Regions from separate parts of the Pseudomonas sp. ASL7 genome, predicted to be linked through region 1. Evidence: predicted binding sites of a transcription regulator. Region 1 holds the regulator's gene; the other holds the start of a gene.
The links. The regulator FliA, encoded in region 1, starts transcription of late flagellar genes. The targets are predictions, from matches to a motif close to CTAAAGTTTNNNNNNNNNNNGCCGNTAA.
Positions count from the first base shown of each region.

Region 2: the regulator FliA is predicted to act here: its motif matches at 1,776-1,803, upstream of AC1MDT_RS17010 (flagellar protein MotY).

Region 1 is NZ_CM155279.1:160,697-174,552, forward strand. Features, by position in the region: gene flhA (flagellar biosynthesis protein FlhA) at 323-2,452, shown strand; gene flhF (flagellar biosynthesis GTPase FlhF) at 2,464-3,792, shown strand; gene fleN (flagellar synthesis regulator FleN) at 3,909-4,739, shown strand; gene fliA (RNA polymerase sigma factor FliA) at 4,736-5,476, shown strand; gene AC1MDT_RS00770 (chemotaxis response regulator CheY) at 5,644-6,015, shown strand; gene AC1MDT_RS00775 (protein phosphatase CheZ) at 6,038-6,826, shown strand; gene AC1MDT_RS00780 (chemotaxis protein CheA) at 6,874-9,132, shown strand; gene AC1MDT_RS00785 (protein-glutamate methylesterase/protein-glutamine glutaminase) at 9,182-10,321, shown strand; gene AC1MDT_RS00790 (flagellar motor protein) at 10,321-11,061, shown strand; gene motD (flagellar motor protein MotD) at 11,077-11,970, shown strand; gene AC1MDT_RS00800 (ParA family protein) at 12,014-12,802, shown strand; gene AC1MDT_RS00805 (CheW domain-containing protein) at 12,804-13,694, shown strand; gene AC1MDT_RS00810 (chemotaxis protein CheW) at 13,768-13,856, shown strand, end outside.
Region 2 is NZ_CM155279.1:3,693,884-3,697,345, reverse strand. Features, by position in the region: gene rnt (ribonuclease T) at 1-666, opposite strand, end outside; gene pyrC (dihydroorotase) at 663-1,709, opposite strand; gene AC1MDT_RS17010 (flagellar protein MotY) at 1,869-2,777, shown strand; gene AC1MDT_RS17005 (argininosuccinate synthase) at 2,907-3,462, shown strand, end outside.

The sequences.
Region 1 (13,856 bases):
GCCCGCGAGGCTGCGTTCGAGGACGAAGTCCTCGCCAGGATTTCACGACTGCTGCGCAGCCGGACGCAGCCTCGCAGGCTCGGCAGCTGCTACATGAGGTAAGCCGTGAGTCCAGACATTCCTGTTCTCCAAATCAAAAGATCGCAGCCTTCGGCACCTACAGTGAAATGCGTACACCTGTAGCTGCCGAAGGCTGCGATCTTTTTTGTCTGCGAAATCCCGCTATTTAAAACCCCGCCTAAAGTTGGAAAGCTTCTTGCAGTACCCGCTCTGCGCCTGCTTGTGGCGTCAAAAGATTGCTTTAAAGGAACGGGGAAAACCGGTGGATCGCTCTCAGTTACTCAACAGTGCCCGCACCAACGTTGCCGACTTAAGTCGGGGCAATCTGGGCGTGCCGTTGTTGCTGCTGGTCATGCTGGCGATGATGATGTTGCCGGTGCCACCGTTCCTGCTCGACGTGTTTTTCACGTTCAACATTGCGTTGTCGATTGTCGTGTTGCTGGTCTGTGTCTACGCCTTGCGGCCGCTGGATTTCGCGGTGTTCCCGACCATTCTGCTGATTGCGACACTGTTGCGACTGGCGCTGAACGTGGCCTCCACGCGGGTGGTGATGCTGCACGGGCAGGACGGCCATGCCGCAGCCGGCAAGGTGATCCAGGCCTTCGGCGAGGTGGTGATCGGCGGTAACTACGTGGTCGGTATCGTGGTCTTCGCGATTTTGATGATCATCAACTTCGTCGTGGTGACCAAGGGTGCCGGGCGGATTTCCGAGGTGAGCGCACGCTTCACCCTCGATGCGATGCCCGGCAAACAAATGGCGATCGACGCCGACCTGAACGCCGGTTTGATCGATCAGAACCAGGCCAAATTGCGCCGGATGGAAGTGGCTCAGGAAGCCGAGTTCTACGGTTCCATGGACGGTGCCAGCAAATTCGTGCGCGGTGACGCCATTGCCGGCCTGCTGATTCTGTTCATTAACCTGATCGGCGGCATGGCGGTGGGTATCTTCCAGCACGGCATGGGCTTCGCCGACGCCGGCAAGGTTTACGCGCTGCTGACCATCGGTGACGGTTTGGTGGCGCAATTGCCATCACTGCTTTTATCCACAGCTGCAGCGATCATGGTGACGCGTGCTTCCGGTTCGGAAGACATGGGCAAGCAAATCAATCGCCAGATGTTCGCCTCGCCCAAAGCGTTGGCGGTGGCTGCTGGCTTGATGGCGGTCATGGGCCTGGTGCCCGGCATGCCGCACTTCTCCTTCCTCAGCATGGCAGCCCTGGCGGCAGGCGGTGCGTACCTGTTCTGGAAGAAGCACAACATCGTCAAGGTTCAAGCCCTGCAAGAGGTCAAGCGTCAGCAGGAACTGTTGCCTTCGCCGGCCCGCGCTCAGGAAACCAAGGAGCTTGGCTGGGACGACGTCACCCCGATCGACATGATTGGCCTGGAAGTCGGCTATCGCCTGATTCCTCTGGTGGACCGCAACCAGGGTGGCCAGTTGCTGGCGCGGATCAAAGGCGTGCGCAAGAAGCTTTCCCAGGATCTGGGCTTCCTGATGCCGACCGTGCACATCCGTGACAACCTCGACCTGGCGCCGAGTGCTTATCGGCTGACGCTGATGGGGGTGATCCTGGCCGAAGCGGAGATTTACCCGGATCGCGAACTGGCGATCAACCCTGGGCAAGTCTACGGTTCGCTCAATGGCATCACCGCCAAAGATCCGGCTTTCGGCCTGGAGGCGGTCTGGATCGAGGTCAGTCAGCGTTCCCAGGCGCAATCACTCGGTTATACGGTGGTCGATGCCAGTACGGTGGTGGCCACGCACTTGAACCAGATTCTGTACAAGCACTCCAGCGAGCTGATCGGTCACGAAGAAGTGCAGCAACTGATGCAGTTGCTGGCGAAAAGCTCGCCGAAACTGGCGGAAGAGCTGGTGCCGGGCGTGGTTTCGCTGTCGCAATTGCTCAAGGTGTTGCAAGCGCTGTTGGCGGAGCAAGTGCCGGTACGCGACATTCGCAGCATTGCCGAAGCAATCGCGAACAATGCCGCCAAGAGTCAAGATACTGCCGCATTGGTGGCCGCGGTGCGCGTTGGCGTCTCGCGCGCTATCGTCCAAAGCATTGTAGGGACTGAGTCCGAGCTGCCAGTTATCACCTTGGAGCCAAGGTTGGAACAGATATTGCTCAATAGTCTTCAGAAGGCAGGACAAGGCTCGGAAGAAGGCGTTCTGTTGGAACCAAGCATGGCAGAGAAGCTGCAACGCTCGTTGATCGATGCGGCACAGCGTCAGGAAATGCAAGGTCAACCGGTGATTCTGCTGGTAGCCGGTCCGGTTCGCGCCATGCTTTCGCGATTCGGCCGACTGGCAGTCCCGGGTTTGCATGTGTTGGCTTACCAGGAAATTCCTGACAACAAGCAAGTGACCATCGTTGCGACAGTAGGGCCCAACGGCTGAGGTAGTGGTTTATGCAAGTTAAGCGTTTTTTCGCCGCCGATATGCGTCAGGCCATGAAACTGGTTCGTGATGAGCTGGGCGCTGACGCCGCTATCATTGGCAATCGCCGGATCGCCGGTGGTGTCGAGTTGACGGCTGCCCTGGATTACAAGTTGTCGGCGCTGGCACCGCGTGTTCCGAACATGGAACTCGAAGACGAGCTGCGCAAGACCCAATCGCGGATCGTGACCGCCCAGGCCGAACTGAGCCTGCGAGGCGACGGCGAGAGCGACAATAGCACCAACCGCCAGTTGTTCGCCGGCCTGCCGCTGACCGCTGCCGAGCCATTGATCGAACCGACATACACCCAACCCCGTCGTCCTGCGCCGGCCCCTGCACCGGCCTCATCCGGTGTGGATCCTCGGGCGTTCGACTCGATGCGTTTCGAGCTCAATAGCCTGCGCGAGTTGATGGAAGTACAGCTTGGCTCCTTGGCGTGGAATCAGCTGCAAGGCAGCCGTCCGGCCCAGGCTAACCTCTGGCGTCGCCTGCAACGCATCGGCCTGTCCGGCCCGTTGTCGCGCGATTTGCTGGCGATGATTACCGACATTGAAGAGCCCCGCCAGGCCTGGCGCATGTTGCTGGCGTACCTGGCGCGAATGATCCTCACACCGGAGATCGAGCCTCTGGAAGAGGGCGGTGTGATTGCCATGGTCGGTCCTGCCGGTATGGGCAAGACCACCACCCTGGCCAAACTGGCCGCCCGCTACGTGCTCAAGTACGGCGCGCAAAACATCGCACTGGTGAGCATGGACAGCTACCGTATCGGTGCTCAGGAACAGCTCAAGACCCTCGGCCGGATCCTCAATGTGTCGGTGACACACGTCGACCCGGGCCAGTCGCTGGTTCAGGCGCTGGATCCATTGCTGCGCAAGCGCGTGGTGCTGATCGATACCGCCGGCCTTCAGGCCAGCGACCCGGCACTGCGCATGCAGCTCGAAAGCCTCGCGGGTCGTGGCATCAAATCGAAAAATTACCTGGTTCTGGCAACCACCAGCCAGAAACAGGTTCTAACGGCCGCTTATCACAGTTACAAGCGCTGCGGGCTGGCCGGGTGCATCCTGACTAAACTGGATGAAACGGCAAGTCTGGGCGAGGTGTTGAGCCTGGCCATCAGTCATGAATTGCCGGTGGCGTACCTGACCGATGGCCCACGGATCCCGGATGATTTGCATCTGCCGCGCCGTCATCAGTTGGTCAGTCGCGCCGTGAGTGTGCAAATGCAGGAAGAACCCAGCGAAGAAGCCATGGCTGACATGTTCGCTGATATTTACCACAGCCCGACCAAACAGGTCGGCTGAGGTAGTAATGAACAGTTTTTATACCTACATCGATGGTCTGCCATGCATTGTTCCATCTGTGAACGCGCAGCCAGTAATGTGGCCTCCGTCTATGCAAGACAAGGTAAAGAAATAACATGGGCAGCATGCATCCCGTACAGGTGATCGCGGTGACCGGCGGCAAAGGTGGCGTCGGCAAGACTAACGTGTCAGTGAATTTGTCACTGGCCCTGGCTGAACTCGGCCGTCGCGTCATGCTGTTGGACGCCGACCTGGGTTTGGCGAACGTCGACGTCCTGCTGGGACTGACACCCAAACGCACCCTGGCCGACGTGATCGAAGGCCGATGTGAGCTGCGCGACGTTCTGTTGCAGGGCCCTGGCGGCATCCGCATCGTCCCGGCTGCGTCCGGCACCCAGAGCATGGTTCATCTGAGCCCGGCTCAACACGCCGGCCTGATCCAGGCGTTCAGCGATATCGGCGACAACCTCGACGTATTGGTGATCGACACGGCCGCGGGCATTGGTGATTCGGTGGTCAGTTTCGTCCGCGCCGCGCAGGAAGTCCTGCTGGTGGTGTGCGATGAACCGACTTCGATCACGGACGCCTATGCACTGATCAAACTGCTTAACCGCGATTACGGCATGAACCGCTTCCGCGTCCTGGCCAACATGGCCCAGAGCCCGCAGGAAGGTCGCAATCTGTTCGCCAAGTTGACCAAGGTCACGGATCGCTTCCTCGACGTCGCCTTACAATACGTCGGTGCAGTGCCATACGACGAAAGCGTGCGCAAGGCCGTACAGAAGCAACGTGCCGTCTATGAGGCGTTCCCGCGTTCCAAGTGCTCTCTGGCGTTCAAGGCCATTGCGCAGAAGGTTGATACGTGGCCGCTGCCTGCCAATCCCCGCGGGCATCTGGAGTTTTTTGTCGAGCGCCTCGTGCAACAAACGGCAGGACCGGTTCTATGACAGCCAGCGGTTACAACTTCTACAAGAAGTCGGCACGTGACGCGCAGTACGAGCTGATCGAGCGTTACGCGCCACTGGTTAAACGCATTGCTTACCACTTGCTGGCCCGTCTGCCGGCCAGTGTCCAGGTCGAAGACCTGATCCAGGCCGGGATGATCGGTCTGCTGGAAGTATCGAACAAATACGACCCCAGCAAAGGCGCGAGTTTCGAGACGTACGCGGGCATTCGAATCCGCGGCGCAATGCTCGATGAAGTCCGCAAGGGGGATTGGGCGCCACGTTCGGTCCACCGCAATACCCGGATGGTCAGCGACGCAATTCGCTCGATTGAAGCTAAAACCGGTCGTGACGCTAAAGATCACGAAGTTGCGGCCGAACTCCAATTGAGTCTCGACGATTATTACGGGATTTTGAACGACACCCTGGGTAGCCGCTTATTCAGTTTCGACGATCTGTTGCAGGACGGCGAACACGAAGGGCTGCACGAGGATGGCGCAAGTGCTCATCTCGAGCCGTCACGCGATCTGGAAGATGAACGCTTCCAGGCGGCGCTGGCGGACGCGATTGCCAATTTGCCGGAGCGTGAGCGACTGGTGTTGGCGCTGTACTACGACGAAGAGCTGAATCTGAAGGAAATCGGTGAGGTCCTGGGGGTCAGTGAATCGCGGGTCAGCCAGTTACATAGCCAGTGCGCGGCCCGTTTACGGGGGCGTTTGGGGGAGTGGCGAGCGCGCTGAAGGCAGTGTGGGGACACTGCGAACGTGGCTGGTGTGGTGTTGAACTGCGCCGGTCTCGATCTGTTGTGCTCCAGACAGTCATTGAGTGCTTTGCCAGATTGATTGAAATGGCGCGTCCAGGTGCTGGGCGCGTTTAAGACTGCTTGGAGGTCGAATTGGACAAGAACATGAAAATCCTCATCGTTGATGACTTCTCAACGATGCGGCGGATCATTAAAAACCTGTTGCGTGACCTTGGGTTCACCAACACGGTCGAGGCCGACGATGGCACCACTGCCATTCCGGTTCTTAACAGCGGGAGCATCGACTTTCTGGTAACGGACTGGAACATGCCTGGCATGACCGGTATCGATCTGCTGCGCCACGTGCGCGCCGATGAAAAGCTCAAGCACCTGCCGGTGCTGATGGTTACCGCTGAAGCCAAGCGCGAGCAGATCATCGAAGCGGCCCAGGCCGGCGTTAACGGCTATGTGGTCAAACCCTTCACGGCCCAGGCGTTGAAAGAAAAAATCGAGAAGATTTTCGAACGCATCGGTTGATGGACTGCGCCACGGGGGAGCTATGGAGCATAAAGAATCTTCACTGGGCGATTTTGAATCGACCCTGAAAAAACACGCGGTCGAATTGGTCGAGAGCCTTGAAAAAGGCAAATTCGGCGACGCTGTGCAATTGATCCATGAGCTCAATCAGACCCGTGACCGCGGCCTGTATCAGGAAGTGGGCAAGCTCACCCGGGAGCTGCATAGCGCGATCGTCAATTTCCAGATTGACCCGACCATGCCGCAAGCCGAGGAAGTCTCGCAGATCACTGATGCCACGGAGCGTCTGGGCTACGTGGTCAAGCTGACCGAGGCGGCGGCCAACCGCACCATGGATCTGGTGGAAAACGCCACGCCGCTGGTCAACAGCCTGAGCGAAGAAGCCCAGGCCTTGAGCACGGACTGGGGGCGGTTCATGCGTCGCGAAGTCGGTGCGCAAGAGTTCCGCGAACTGGCCCGGCGCGTCGACGGTTTCCTGACGCGCAGCCGTGAAGACAATCGCGTCGTGTCGAGCAATCTCAACGACATTTTGCTCGCGCAGGATTACCAGGACCTCACCGGCCAGGTGATCAAGCGTGTGACCCAATTGGTCACCGAAGTTGAAAGCAACCTGCTCAAGCTCGTGCTTATGGCCAGTCAGGTAGATCGCTTTGCGGGCATCGAACATGACCGTGAAGCGATACTTGCAGAAAAAGATCCACAAAAACATCTCTCTCAGGGTGAAGGTCCGCAGATTCATGCCGATAAAAGAGAAGACGTTGTGTCCGGTCAGGACGATGTGGACGATTTGCTATCCAGCCTAGGGTTTTAGAACTTTAGGTATTTTAGGTTTTTAGACCTGTTAGGAGCACACCCTTAATGAGCTTCGGCGCCGATGAAGAGATCCTTCAGGATTTTCTGGTTGAGGCCGGCGAGATTCTAGAGCAACTGTCCGAACAGCTGGTCGAGCTTGAAAGTCGACCTGATGATGCGGACTTGCTCAATGCAATTTTTCGCGGTTTTCACACTGTAAAAGGGGGCGCCGGCTTCCTCCAGCTCAACGAGCTGGTGGAGTGCTGTCACATCGCCGAGAACGTGTTCGACATCCTGCGCAAGGGTGAGCGTCGCGTCGACTCGGAACTGATGGACGTGGTTCTCGAAGCGCTGGACGCGGTGAACAGCATGTTTACCGAAGTCCGCGAACGCAGCCCGATCACGGCTGCAACGCCTGAATTGCTCGCAGCGCTTGCCCGTCTGGCCGAGCCGCAAACCGCTGATGAGTCGGCGCCGGTTGCCGAAGTCTTCGAAGCGCCTGTCGCTGAAAGCGAGTCGGGCGACATCACCGATAACGAATTCGAACAACTGCTGGACTCGCTGAATGCCGTCAAGGCACAAGCCGAGGCCCCCGTGGTGGCTGCGCAGCCTGCTTCGCTGCCTGCCGGCAATGCAGCCGCCAGCGACGAAATTACCGATGCCGAGTTCGAGTCGTTGCTCGATCAACTGCACGGCAAAGGCCAGTTCGCCGTCGATGCGATAGCCGCACCCACCGCACCCGCGGCTGCCCCGAAAGCGGCAGGCGACAGCTCCGACATTACCGACGACGAATTCGAGGCACTGCTCGATCAGTTGCACGGCAAGGGCAACTTTGCGGTCGACGCGCTGGAGTCGGCCATTGCCGCGGTGCCGACCCCGGCCGCGCCCGCCGCAGCGGCGGCGGGCAGCGATCTGATCTCCGATCACGAATTCGAATCGCTGCTCGACGAATTGCATGGCAAAGGCAAGTTCACTGAAGTCGGTAGCGCTTCGGCGACTGCCTCTGCTGTTGCTTCAGTGCCGGCTTCTGTTGCCAAGGCTGCACCGAAACCGGTGGCCAAGGCGCCCGAGCCTCAAGCCGAAACAGCGAAGCCTGCTGCAGCGGCTCCGGCCCGTGCACCGTCCGCGCCGCCCGCCGAAAAGCCGGCCAGCGAAGCCGAGACCACGGTTCGGGTCGATACGGCGCGTCTCGACGAAATCATGAACATGGTCGGCGAGTTGGTACTGGTGCGTAACCGTCTGGTTCGTCTGGGCGCCAACAGCGCTGATGAGGCCATGTCCAAGGCCGTGTCGAACCTCGACGTGGTCACGGCTGACCTGCAAACCGCGGTCATGAAGACCCGGATGCAACCGATCAAGAAGGTTTTCGGGCGCTTCCCGCGCCTGGTTCGCGACCTGGCTCGCCAGCTCAAGAAAGAAATCAACCTGGAATTGGTCGGCGAAGAAACCGATCTCGACAAAAACCTTGTCGAGGCGCTGGCCGATCCGCTGGTCCACTTGGTGCGCAACGCGGTCGACCACGGCATCGAGTCGCCGGAAGAGCGCGAAGCCTCGGGCAAGTCCCGCGGCGGCAAGGTGATCCTTGCGGCGGAGCAGGAAGGCGACCACATCCTGTTGTCGATCTCCGATGACGGCAAAGGCATGGACCCGAACGTCTTGCGATCCATCGCAGTAAAACGCGGTGTGATGGACAAGGACGCGGCCGATCGCCTGAGCGATACCGAGTGCTACAACCTGATTTTCGCGCCAGGGTTCTCGACCAAGACCGAGATCTCCGACGTGTCGGGCCGTGGCGTCGGCATGGACGTGGTGAAAACCAAGATTTCCCAGCTCAACGGTTCGATCAATATCTTCTCGGCCAAGGGGCAGGGCTCGAAGATCGTCATCAAGGTCCCGTTGACCCTGGCGATCATGCCGACGCTGATGGTCATGCTCGGCAATCAGGCGTTTGCGTTCCCGCTGGTAAACGTCAACGAGATTTTCCACCTCGACCTGTCGCGCACCAACGTGGTGGACGGTCAGGAAGTGGTGATCGTGCGGGACAAGGCGCTGCCTCTGTTTTACCTCAAGCGCTGGCTGGTCAGCTCCGCCGCTCACGAAGAGCAGCGCGAAGGCCATGTGGTGATCCTTTCGGTGGGCACCCAGCGAATCGGCTTCGTCGTCGATCAGTTGGTGGGCCAGGAAGAAGTGGTCATCAAGCCATTGGGCAAAATGCTCCAGGGAACTCCGGGCATGTCCGGCGCCACCATTACCGGTGACGGCCGCATTGCACTGATTCTCGATGTTCCGAGCATGCTCAAGCGTTACGCCGCACGGCGTATTTGATTCTGGCGGGGCGGGGCGACTGTGCCTCGCTCCGTCTAACGGAGTGTTTATGGCAGTCAAGGTCCTGGTGGTGGACGATTCGGGGTTTTTCCGCCGCCGCGTCTCGGAAATTCTTTCAGCGGATCCGAATATCCAGGTCGTCGGCACGGCGACCAACGGAAAAGAGGCGATCGATCAGGCACTGGCGCTCAAGCCCGATGTGATCACCATGGACTACGAGATGCCGATGATGGATGGCATCACGGCAGTGCGGCACATCATGCAGCGCTGCCCGACACCCGTATTGATGTTTTCCTCGCTGACGCACGAAGGCGCCCGGGTCACCCTGGACGCACTGGACGCTGGCGCGGTGGATTTCCTGCCGAAAAATTTCGAAGACATCTCGCGCAATCCCGAGAAGGTCAAGCAACTGCTGTGCGAGAAGATTCTCAGCATCTCGCGCAGTAACCGTCGTGCCAGCACTTACAGCGCTCCGGCTCCCGTCGTTACGCCGCCCCCGACCCCGACGCTTTCGAGCGTCAGCAGTTATGGCAGCAGCGTGCCGGCGCGTCCGGCACCGGCACCGATCCCTGTGCGTACGCACGCGCCTGGATCAGCCGGTCCGTTGTCGCCCGCGCCGAAACGCAAAGCCTACAAATTAGTTGCCATTGGCACCTCCACTGGCGGCCCGGTGGCGCTGCAGCGGGTGCTGACCCAATTGCCGGCCAATTTCCCGGCGCCGATCGTATTGGTCCAGCACATGCCGGCTGCCTTCACCAAGGCGTTCGCCGAGCGTCTGGACAAGCTGTGCCGTATCAGTGTCAAGGAAGCCGAGGATGGTGACATCCTGCGTCCGGGCCTGGCGTTGCTGGCACCGGGTGGCAAGCAAATGATGATCGACGGCCGTGGTGCGGTGAAAATCCTCCCTGGCGACGAGCGTCTGAATTACAAACCGTGCGTGGACATTACCTTCGGTTCCGCGGCCAAGTCCTACGGTGACAAAGTTCTGGCGGTCGTGCTGACCGGCATGGGCGCCGACGGTCGCGAAGGCGCGCGTCTGCTCAAGCAGGGCGGCAGTTCGATCTGGGCTCAGGACGAAGCCAGTTGCGTGATCTACGGCATGCCGATGGCCATCGTCAAAGCTGAACTCGCCGATGCCGTGTACAGCCTCGACGACATTGGCAAGCACCTGGTCGAGGCGTGTGTCTGATGGATGTTCTAAGCCTTATCGGGATCATCATGGCGTTCGTCGCCATTATTGGCGGCAACTACCTTGAGGGAGGGCACCTCGGCGCGCTGGCCAACGGCCCGGCGGCGTTGATCGTGCTCGGCGGGACCATCGGTGCAGCGCTGCTGCAATCACCGATGAGCGCTTTCAAGCGCGCCATGCAGATACTGGCCTGGATCCTGTTTCCGCCTCGCGTGGATCTGGCCGGTGGTATCGATCGTGTCGTGAACTGGAGTCTGACGGCGCGCAAGGAAGGTTTGCTCGGTCTGGAAGGGATGGCCGATACCGAGCCCGACAGCTACTCGCGCAAAGGCTTGCAACTGCTGGTGGACGGGGCGGAGCCGGAAGCGATTCGCAGCATCCTGGAAGTGGATTTCTACACTCAGGAAAGCCGCGACATCGAAGCGGCCAAAGTCTTCGAAAGCATGGGTGGCTACGCGCCGACCATCGGCATCATCGGTGCGGTGATGGGCCTGATCCATGTCATGGGCAACCTGGGTGATCCATCGCAACTGGGCAACGGCATCGCCGTCGCCTTCGTCGCCACCATCTACGGCGTGGCCAGTGCCAACCTGGTGCTGCTGCCGATTGCCGCCAAACTCAAGTCCATAGCGTTGCGCCAGTCGCGTTATCGCGAAATGTTGCTTGAAGGCATCCTGTCGATCGCCGAAGGTGAAAACCCTCGCTCTATTGAGTTGAAGCTTCAGGGCTTCATGGATTGATGGGGGTAATGGATTATGGCTCGTCGTCGTCAGCCTGAAGAACACGTCAACCACGAGCGCTGGCTGGTGTCCTATGCCGACTTCATCACCTTGCTGTTCGCTTTTTTCGTGGTGATGTACTCGATCTCTTCGATCAACGAAGGCAAGTACAAAGTCATCTCGGAAGCATTGATCGGGGTCTTTACCGACTCCGACCATGCGCTCAAGCCGATCCCGATTGGTGACGAGCGGCCGAAGACCGTGACCCCGGCCAAGCCGTTGGTCAAGGACAGCGAGCAGATCGATGCCGGCATCGCCCAGGCTGCCAACGACCCGCTCAAGAGCATCGCCGATGACATCAGCGCGGCGTTCGGCGACTTGATCAGCTCCAACCAGATGACCGTTCGCGGCAACGAACTGTGGGTCGAGATCGAACTCAATTCCAGCCTGTTGTTCGGCAGCGGTGACGCCATGCCCAGCGACATCGCGTTCAACATCATCGACAAGGTCGCCGGGATTCTGAAGCCGTTCGACAACCCGATTCACGTCGAAGGTTTCACCGACGACCAACCGATCCGGACCTCGCAATACCCGACCAACTGGGAGTTGTCGTCGGCCCGTTCGGCCAGCATCGTGCGCATGCTGGCGATGCAGGGGGTGAACCCGGGTCGCCTGGCGTCGGTGGGTTACGGTGAATTCCAGCCAGTGGCCAACAACGCCACCGCCGAAGGCCGGGCGCGTAACCGTCGCGTCGTGCTGGTGGTATCACGAAATCTCGATGTCCGTCGCAGCCTCACCGGTACCGGAACCGCGAATGCGAAACCGGATGCCGCATTGAAGCGTGCTGGCACACAAACTGCACCGACCCCGGTCAAGTCGCCGGGACGAGAGAGCGCCGTCAATTCTCCGTCACCCGCATTAACACGCTGAGCTATTTCTCGGTCGGCCATTTCGACCGGGAGGAACTATCTGAATGAGAGTCTGGGCAGTCGCCAATCAAAAGGGTGGTGTCGGTAAAACCACTTCCTCTATCGCTTTAGCCGGTTTACTGGCCGAGGCGGGCAAGCGTGTGGTCATGGTCGATCTCGACCCCCACGGCTCCATGACCAGCTACTTCGGCTACGACCCCGACAGCCTGGAACACAGCAGCTACGACCTGTTTCTGCACAAGGGCAGCGTGCCGCAAGGCTTGCCCGGTCAGTTGTTGTTGCCCACCAGTCACGAGAGTATTTCGTTGTTGCCGTCGAGCACCGCGCTGGCGACCCTTGAACGCCAGTCGCCAGGCCAAAGCGGTTTGGGCCTGGTGATTGCCAAGAGCCTGGCGCAGTTGTGGCAGGACTTCGATTACGCCGTTATCGACAGCCCGCCATTGCTCGGCGTGCTGATGGTCAATGCCTTGGCGGCGAGCCAGCAGTTGGTGATCCCGGTGCAGACCGAACACCTGGCTGTCAAAGGCCTGGAACGGATGGTCAATACGCTGGCGATGATCAATCGCTCACGCAAACAGGCGCTGCCCTTCAGTATCGTGCCGACCCTGTTCGACCGCCGCACGCAAGCGTCCCTGGGGACGCTGCGCGTCTTGCGTGACATGTACCCGGAAGAAATCTGGCAGGGCTACATCCCGGTCGATACCCGCTTGCGTGACGCCAGCCGGGCCGGGCTGACGCCTTCGCAATTCGACGGCAAGAGCCGTGGTGTTCTCGCTTACCGCGCACTGCTCAAGCATTTGCTTGCTCAGCAGCTCGTTCCGCAGGTGGCTTGAGATGAATCGGCCGGTAAAAATCACCTCCCGTCCGCAACTGGCGCTCCAGTCTTATCTGGACAGCTTGCTGCAGGATGCGACCGAAGAATTGCCGGTTGAAGTTGAAGCGCTTGTAGAAGTGGTCGCGGTTGTTGAGGCTGTCGAGGTTGAAGCTGCACTGGACGAGTTCCAGGCGGCAGTGCTCGAAGAGCAGGCTCGCGATGCACATAAACCGGCCGTGGTGGCTGCCCCGGTTCCGGCACCGGTTGCAAAAGCCCCGGTTGCGCTGTTCGAAGCTCCAGCACCGATCCTTGCGCCGGTATCGACCATCGCTCCGTTGCTGCAAACCCTGGTGCCGCCAGTCGTCGACGTTCATCTGCCACCCAGCAATACGCCGCCACCGGTGGAAACCGACGGTCGCCCGGCATGGGCTGCCGAGCCGTTCGAATGCCTGTTGTTCGATGTGGCCGGTTTGACCCTTGCCGTGCCGTTGGTGTGCCTGGGCTCGATTTATTCCCTGGCCGGTCACGAACTGACACCGCTGTTCGGGCAGCCGGAGTGGTTCCTCGGGATCCTGCCGAGCCAGGCCGGCAACCTGAAGGTGCTGGATACCGCGCGTTGGGTCATGCCCGATCGCTATCGCGAAGATTTCCGTCAGGGCCTGCAATACGTTATTTCGGTTCAGGGCTACGAGTGGGGGCTGGCGGTGCATCAGGTCAGCCGCTCGTTGCGCCTGGACCCGAACGAAATCAAATGGCGCAGCCACCGTGGTCAACGGCCATGGTTGGCGGGCACGGTGATTGAACACATGTGTGCATTGCTCGACGTTTCCGAATTGGCCGAATTGATCGCCAGTGGCGGGGCGAAGCACATGGACTTGGGCGGCAGCAAGCCAACCCATAAACCGACATAAAAACACGCGGGGCAAGTTGATTGCCATCGCACAGAACACACACCGCTAGGGCGGTTTTTCGAGGGGTCAGGGTATGAATGATAAGGCGTCGTCTGCAAAGGGTTCCGAAGATCCGATCCTGCAATGGGTAACCTTCAAACTGGACAACGAAACCTACGGCAT
Region 2 (3,462 bases), 2.8 Mb from region 1:
GTCTTCCCAGCCGCCCATTTGTTTCCAGCGATTGACGATGCCGCAGAACAACTCGGCCGTCTTCTCTGTGTCGTAGCGAGCCGAGTGAGCCTCGCGACCGTCGAAGTCGATATCGGCTGCCTGACAGGCCTTGGCCAGTACGGTTTGACCGTAAGCCAGCCCCGCCAATGTCGCGGTATCGAAGCTGGAGAATGGATGAAACGGGTTGCGTTTCATGTCCAGGCGCGCGACGGCGGCGTTGAGGAAACCCAGATCGAAGCTGCTGTTATGCCCGACCAGAATCGCCCGTTTGCAGCCGTTCGATTTCAACGCCTTGCGAATGCCACGGAAAATATCGGTCAGTGCGGCTTCTTCGCTCACCGCCATGCGCAGTGGGTGATCCAGTTTGATACCGGTGAATTCCAGCGCGGCTGCTTCGATGTTCGCGCCTTCAAAGGGTTCTACACGGAAGAAGTAGGTGTGATCGGGATACACAAACCCTTTTTCGTCCATGGCGATGGTGGTCGCAGCGATTTCCAGCAAGGCGTCAGTGGCAGAGTTGAAACCGCCGGTTTCAACATCGACAACGACTGGCAGGTATCCACGGAAGCGAGCTGCCATCGGGTGGCGCGAACCACCTCCGCCGCCTTGACCGTCCTGTTCGTCGTCGAAATGATCTTCACTCACGCGTGTTCCTCCAGCAGGCGCCAGCGCAGTTTTTCACCGGCGCGCAGCGGGATTACGGTCAGCTCGCCAAATGGCAGGCTGGTAGGGGCGGTCCACTCTTCGCGGACCAGGGTAATTCGATCGGTGTTCACCGGCAGGCCGTAGAAACGCGGACCATTCAGGCTGGCGAAGGCTTCGAGCTTGTCCAGCGCGTTGCGCTGTTCGAAGGCCTCGGCATACATCTCGATCGCCGCGTAAGCGGTGTAGCAACCGGCGCAACCACAAGCCGCTTCTTTGGCGTGCTGGGCGTGGGGGGCCGAGTCGGTGCCCAGGAAGAATTTCTCGCTACCGCTGGTGGCGGCGTCGAGCAGTGCTTCCTGATGCGTATTGCGCTTGAGAATCGGCAGGCAATAGAAGTGCGGCCGAATCCCGCCCACCAGCATGTGGTTGCGGTTGTACAGCAGGTGATGCGCGGTGATGGTTGCGCCGACGTTGGCCGCAGCCTCGTTGACGAACTGTACGGCATCCGCGGTGGTGATGTGTTCGAACACGACTTTGAGTGTCGGGAAGCGCTCGACCACCCGACGCATGTGCTCGTCGATGAAGATTTTTTCGCGGTCGAACACGTCGACATCGCCGCGGGTGACCTCTCCGTGAACCAACAAGGGCATCCCGACTTCGGCCATGGCCTCAAGTGCAGGGAATATCTTGTCGATGCTGGTGACACCGGAGTCCGAGTTGGTGGTCGCGCCGGCCGGGTAGAGCTTGGCGGCGTGAATGAAACCGCTGGCCTTGGCCTCGCGAATTTCTTCGGGCTGTGTGCGGTCGGTCAGGTAAAGCACCATCAACGGTTCGAAGCGACTGCCGGCCGGGCGTGCAGCGAGAATCCGCTGGCGATAGCCGTCGGCTTCAGCGGCGTTACGCACCGGAGGTACCAGGTTGGGCATGATGATGGCGCGACCAAAGGTACGCGCGACATCCGCAACGGTATTGGTCAACACGGCACCATCGCGAAGATGAATGTGCCAGTCGTCGGGACGCAGCAGGGTCAGGCGGTCGGACATGAGGGGATTCCAGGCGGGTCAAACTCAGGGGAATGCTACCGGAAAAGACTCTTGCAGGCACTCGCTATCAAGTTTTGCAGCAAGCTTCCGATATCCAACAGGTATGCCGTAAACATGTGTGTGTCGGTCTTTTTGTTGTAGAAGCCAGTGGAGCCTCCCGTGCGCCAGCGTTATTTAGCCTTGCTCAGTGTGTTTGCCAGCCTTCCTGCGATGGCGCTCACTTTCCAGACCCGTCTGGAGAGCATCGAGTGGACGGTCGAAGGTGACAAGTTCGAGTGCCGCTTGACGCAGCCGATCACCGATTTCGGTTCGGGGGAGTTCGTGCGTCGGGCCGGCGAGCAGGCGATATTTCGTCTGAAGGCCTATAACGCGATGATTGGCGGTGGTTCGGCGACCTTGTTGGCAGCCGCCGCACCTTGGCAGCCAGGGCGTGGCGACATCAACTTGGGGTCCGTGCAAATCGGCAGCGGTAATGTACTGTTCAACAGTTCGCAAGTTCAGGCCGGGCGCTTGATCAGTGGCCTGATAGACGGTCGCAGCCCAGTGATTCGGCACTCCTCAGGCGACGGACGGGTGTCTGAAGTACGCCTGTTACCCGTCAAGTTCAGCAAGGCCTTCAATGATTACCAAAGCTGTGTGGCGAAACTGCTGCCAAAGAATTTCGAACAGGTTAAACAGTCCGAGATCGGTTTTCCGGGGGAAGGTATAGACTTGAACCCGCAAGCCAAGGCGCAGTTGCAGGTCATGCTGGAGTTCATGAAGGCTGATCCAACGGTCAACCATATCGAACTCGATGGCCACTCGGACAATAGCGGCAATCGCCTGACCAACCGCGAATTGTCACGCCGCCGGGCGTTGGCGGTGATGGACTATTTCAAGGCCAATGGCATTCAGGAGTCGCAGATCACCCTGCGCTTCCACGGTGAGCGGTACCCGGTGGCACCGAACACCAATGCGGCCAACCGGGCGAAGAATCGCCGGGTCGCCGTGCGGCTGGAGCGGGTGGCGCCGACCGAGAAAGTCGCGCCTCAAACCACGTCTCCGGGCAGCACCCCGGCGACCTCCTGAACCCGCTGTAATCGTCGCTCACTCGACATAATCTGTCGCTTCGTCGTCATAAGCTGTCGCGCCTCTGTAAATTATTCTGCATGCCCGGTAGACTCGACGGCTTTCCGTAGAACCCCGTGGAGTGATGGCATGGCGGACGTAAACAAGGTCGTTCTGGCGTATTCCGGCGGCCTGGACACTTCGGTGATCCTCAAGTGGCTGCAGGATACTTATAACTGTGAAGTCGTGACCTTCACCGCTGACCTGGGTCAGGGCGAAGAGGTCGAACCTGCACGCGCCAAGGCTCAGGCCATGGGCGTCAAAGAGATCTACATCGACGACTTGCGCGAAGAATTCGTACGCGATTTCGTTTTCCCGATGTTCCGCGCCAACACCGTTTACGAAGGCGAGTACCTGCTGGGTACTTCCATCGCTCGTCCGTTGATTGCCAAACGCCTGATCGAAATTGCCAACGAAACCGGCGCTGACGCCATTTCCCACGGCGCCACCGGCAAAGGCAACGACCAGGTTCGTTTCGAACTGGGCGCCTACGCGTTGAAGCCGGGTGTGAAAGTGATCGCTCCGTGGCGCGAATGGGACTTGCTCTCCCGTGAAAAACTGATGGATTACGCTGAAAAGCACAACATCCCTATCGAGCGTCACGGCAAGAAAAAATCCCCGTACTCAATGGATGCCAACTTGCTGC